DNA from 2 places in the Cupriavidus sp. SIMBA_020 genome. Region 2 is predicted to be linked to the other one. Evidence: riboswitches for the same ligand, from Rfam matches in the RefSeq annotation. Region 2 holds a riboswitch; the other holds the start of a gene.
The links. Region 2 has a riboswitch for glycine ahead of gcvT (glycine cleavage system aminomethyltransferase GcvT). Riboswitches for the same ligand answer to the same signal wherever they lie in the genome.

Region 1 (2,390 bases), on a different contig from region 2:
ATTTCATGCAACACCTTGGTCTTCGCGTGCCTCCGGGCACGGCCGGATTGTCCCACAGCACGAACAATCCTGCCGCTTGAGACTCAAGGCTGGGGAAAACATTGATTGATAATAATTCGTGTTACCGCGTACGATTCCCGCATCCGCCCCGAATGGGGTGTCTTGTGGGAGTTGCAATGCTGAAAGTCGCCGTCCTTCTCATCGCCGGTGCGTTTTCCACGGGTGCGCTCGCGGGCGCCAAGTGCGACAAGCATCCGAAGTCCGAATGGATGCCCGAGGCCGACGCCAAGGCCAAGATCGCCGCCCAGGGCTACAACATCAAGAAATTCAAGGTGGACGGCAACTGCTACGAGATCTACGGCACCACCAAGGACGGCAAGAAGGCCGAGATCTACTTCGACACGAAGACGCTCGACATCGTGAAGTCCGAGATCGAGAAGTAAACATGTCGGTCCCGGCTAGCCAGCTGCGCGAAGTCGCCACGCTCCGCGTCTGGGACGGGGTGGTGCGGCTCACGCATTGGAGCGTGGCGGCCATTGTGTGCTACGACATCATCGACGATTCCGGCGACCAGATGCACCGCCTGCTGGGCTACGTGGCCGCCGGACTCGTGCTGTTCCGCATCCTCTGGGGCTTCATCGGCAGCGAACACGCGCGCTTCCGCGCCTGGCTGCCGCGCCCTGCCGGTGTGCTGGTCCATGCCCGGGCCATGGCCCGGCGCCGCGCGCCGCGCTTCATCAGCCACACGCCGCTCGGCGCGGTGATGATGCTGGCGATGTGGACGCTGATCCTGCTGCTCGCCGTCACCGGCTGGCTCTCCCGCCTCGACCCGTTCTGGGGCGAGGACTGGCCCATCGACATCCATCGCTGGCTCTCCAACACGCTGCTCGGGCTGGTGGCGGTGCACGCGCTGGTGGCCATCGTTGCCAGCGTGGCCGGCAAGGAAAACCTGATCGGGGCGATGATTACCGGCCGCAAGCCACGCAACCTCGACTAGCCGGGGTTGCCGGAGCAGCGATCCCCGTGGCATAGTGCCCCCGTCGTACCTGTTTTACCCGCGTTATCGGGAGAGACTGTGCCTGCCGCCCGGCAGGCCGGCGCCGAAGGAGCAACCGCCCCGGAAACTCTCAGGCCAAAGGACCGGTAACGCCATTGCACTCTGAAGAACCCCGGCTCGCGTCAGCCGACGGTACCGAAGGAGCAAGCGATGCGCCCGCGCGCATCGTGAATCTCTCAGGTCAAGGACAGAGGGGGCGTGCGTCGCGCATGGTGCGCCACGTACCCCCCATCCACGACGTCCTGGAAGACCTGACAACATGAAGACAATCGCAGTCATCGGCGGTGGCATCACCGGCGTGACGACCGCTTACGCCCTCGCCAAACGTGGTTTCGCGGTCACGCTGCTCGAGCGCCATCGCTACGCGGCCATGGAAACCTCGTTCGCCAATGGCGGCCAGCTCTCCGCATCGAACGCCGAGGTCTGGACCCACCGCTCCACGCTGGTGAAGGGCATCAAGTGGATGCTGCGCAACGACGCCCCACTGCTGGTGAACCCCCGCCCCACCTGGCACAAGCTGAGCTGGTTCGCCGAATTCATCGCCGCCATGCCGCACTACCGGGCGAACACGATCGAGACCGCCCGGCTGGCCATCGCCGCCCGGGCGCACCTGTTCGGCTGGGCCGAGGCGGAAGGCATCGACTTCGACCTCAAGCGGCAGGGCATCCTCCATATCTACCGGGACAAGGCGGGCTTCGACCATGCCGGCGAGGTCTCCCGCCTGCTGGCCGAGGGCGGCCTGCCGCGCCGCGCGGTCACGCCCGAGGAGATGCGTGCGATCGAACCGACACTGGCCGGCCAGTACTACGGCGGCTACTACACCGAGAGCGACGCCACCGGCGACATCCACAAGTTCACCTCCGGCCTGGCCGCGGCGGCCCAGCGGCTCGGCGTGGTCACGCGCTACAGCCAGGATGTGCAGACGGTCACATCGGACGGCCGCAGGGCCACCATCACCGTCCGCGACGGCGCGCAGGGCACCGCAACCACGTCGACGACCTTCGACGCCGTGGTGGTCTGCGCCGGGGTGGCCAGCCGGCAGTTCGCCGCGCAACTGGGCGACCGCGTGAACATCTACCCGGTGAAGGGCTATTCGATCACGGTGAACCTGCCCGACGCCGCCAGCCAGGCTGCGGCCCCTACGGTCAGCCTGCTCGACGACGAGACCAAGCTCGTGACCAGCCGGCTCGGCGTGGACCGCTTCCGCGTGGCCGGCACGGCCGAGTTCAACGGCATCGACCGCGACATCCGCGCGGACCGCATCCGCCCGCTGATCGACTGGGTCAACACCTGCTTCCCCGGCGTGAGCACGCGCAGCGTGGTGCCGTGGGCG
Region 2 (2,390 bases):
GCGCGCGAAAGGCGTCGATGTTAACACGCAGGGTGGCCCGCGCCGGTGCCTGATGGCGGACATCAAGGACGCGAGTGCTACCAGTGTTTCATCGCGGTAACACTTCGTAAAAGTGACGTCAGAGGGGGCACCCGGGGCATGGAGATTGCCTCATAGGGTCATGCGGGACCGGCGGCGACGCCGTCCTGATGACAAATTCGGCACATTCGGAGGCGATCATGAAAACAATGCGGACCCTGGCGAAAGTTACGCTGATCGGTGTCACGCTGGCGGCCTTTGGCGGCTGCGCGGACATGAGTCCCAAGCAACGCAACACCGCCATCGGCGCGGGCGTGGGCGCGCTGGGCGGCGCGGCGTTGACCGATGGCAGCGTGCTCGGCACGGTGGGCGGTGCGGCGGTGGGCGGCGTGGTGGGTAACGTCGTCACCAAGGATGGCCGCTGATCCGGCGCGGCGCGCCCCCCCTCGGGGCGGCAGCGGGTAGTCAGCGGGTAGTCCTTACCCGCAGGCGGCAGGAATTACCGCCGCGCCCTCCCCGGCCCCTAGCAAGGTGGCGCTGGCGCCGCGTTGACAAAGGTCAACCCGTCCCGTACATTCACGCGCATCCAACCGGGAGAGCGCGCAGCCATTGCGCCGCCGAAGGGGTATCACCCGAAAACTCTCAGGCACCACGGACCGGTCGGATCGGCATGCAACATGCACACGATGCATGCCGCACTCTGGAGAGCGACACCCGCCCGTGCCAACGCATGGCGAGCGTGTCCACCGAAGGGGCGCGCGATGCGGCAAGCTGCATCGTAATCTCTCAGGTATCGAGGACAGAGGGGTCATCCGCCGCGGCGGATTGGTGGCATTGCCATCGATCCCCACGGCGGATGACCCTTTTTTTGTTTTCGCTGCCGTATTCGCTCCAGAGGATTTCCCATGACGCTCCAGGCCACGCCCCTTAACGCCATCCACCGCTCGCTCGGTGCCCGCATGGTCGATTTCGGCGGCTGGGACATGCCGGTCAACTACGGCTCCCAGATCGAAGAACACAACGCGGTGCGCGGCGATGCCGGCATGTTCGATGTCTCGCACATGTGCGTGGTGGACCTGTCCGGCCCCAACACGCGCGCCTTCCTGCGCGGCCTGCTGGCCAACAACGTCGACAAGCTCCAGACCCCGGGCAAGGCCCTGTATGCGTGCATGCTCGACGAAAAAGGCGGGGTCATCGACGACCTGATCGTCTATTTCTTCGCCGAAGACCGTTTCCGCCTGGTGGTGAACGCCAGCACGGCGCTGGGCGACATCGAATGGATCACAGCCCGCAACGCAGCCACCGGCAGCGGCGTGACGATCACCCCGCGCCGGGGCGACGTGGCGCCGGCCGGCGTGGGCAAGCTGGCGATCATCGCCGTGCAGGGCCCGAACGCGCGTGCCAAGGTCCACCAGGCCTTCCCCTCGACCCAGCCGGCGGACGCGCTCAAGCCGTTCAACGCCGTGGTGGTGCAGGACCCGATGATGGGCGAGCTGATGGTGGCGCGCACCGGCTATACCGGCGAGGACGGCTTCGAGCTGGTGGTGGAGGCCGAGAACGTGGCCGGCTTCTGGGAGAAGCTGCAGTCCGTGGGCGTGCGCCCGGCTGGACTTGGCGCGCGCGACACGCTGCGCCTGGAAGCCGGCATGAACCTGTACGGCCAGGACATGGATATCCACACCTCGCCGCTCGACGCCGGCCTGGCCTGGACCGTGGACCTGCAGAGCGAGCGCGATTTCACCGGCAAATCCGCGCTGCTGGCGGCCGGACAACACAAGACATTTGCCGGCCTGATCCTGCGCGACAAGGGCGGGGTGCTGCGTGCGCACCAGAAGGTGATCACCCCCGCCGGCGACGGCGAGATCACGAGCGGCACCTTCAGCCCGTCGCTCTCCCAATCCATTGCCTTTGCCCGGCTGCCGCAGGGCGTTGTGCCCGGCACCGAGGTCCAGGTCGAGATTCGTGACCGCAAACTGACCGCGACTGTGGTTAAACTGCCGTTTGTGCGCAATGGCAAGGCACTCGTGAGCTGAGGCATCCGCCCGGCTGACACCAACGGTCGCCATCACGCCTGCCCGGCTGGCCCCGGCAGGCGAACCGAAACAAGACAAACACTGCATTCCCGGAGAACCCGTCATGAATTTCCCTGCTGACCTGAAGTACACCGAATCGCACGAGTGGGTGCGCGTTGAAGCCGACGGCACGCTGACGATCGGCATTACCGACCATGCGCAGGACGCGCTGGGCGACATCGTCTTCCTGGAGCTGCCCGAAGTCGGCAAGTCGGTAGGCGCCGGCGACGCGCTGGCCGTGGTGGAGTCCGTCAAGGCCGCTTCCGACATCTACGCCCCGGTGGCCGGCGAAGTCATCGC

Region 1: linked by a shared signal. The riboswitch ahead of SB751_RS21290 (D-amino acid dehydrogenase) and the one ahead of gcvT (glycine cleavage system aminomethyltransferase GcvT) in region 2 are both predicted to bind glycine.

What each region holds. Positions count from the first base shown of each region.
Region 1 covers NZ_JAWRWU010000012.1:89,458-91,847, reverse strand. Annotated here, with positions in the region: gene SB751_RS21305 (LysR family transcriptional regulator) at 1-7, opposite strand, end outside; gene SB751_RS21300 (PepSY domain-containing protein) at 177-443, shown strand; gene SB751_RS21295 (cytochrome b/b6 domain-containing protein) at 446-997, shown strand; glycine riboswitch at 1,055-1,153, shown strand; gene SB751_RS21290 (D-amino acid dehydrogenase) at 1,317-2,390, shown strand, end outside.
Region 2 covers NZ_JAWRWU010000013.1:117,480-119,869, forward strand. Annotated here, with positions in the region: gene SB751_RS22240 (glycine zipper 2TM domain-containing protein) at 219-443, shown strand; glycine riboswitch at 600-687, shown strand; glycine riboswitch at 709-831, shown strand; gene gcvT (glycine cleavage system aminomethyltransferase GcvT) at 924-2,051, shown strand; gene gcvH (glycine cleavage system protein GcvH) at 2,155-2,390, shown strand, end outside.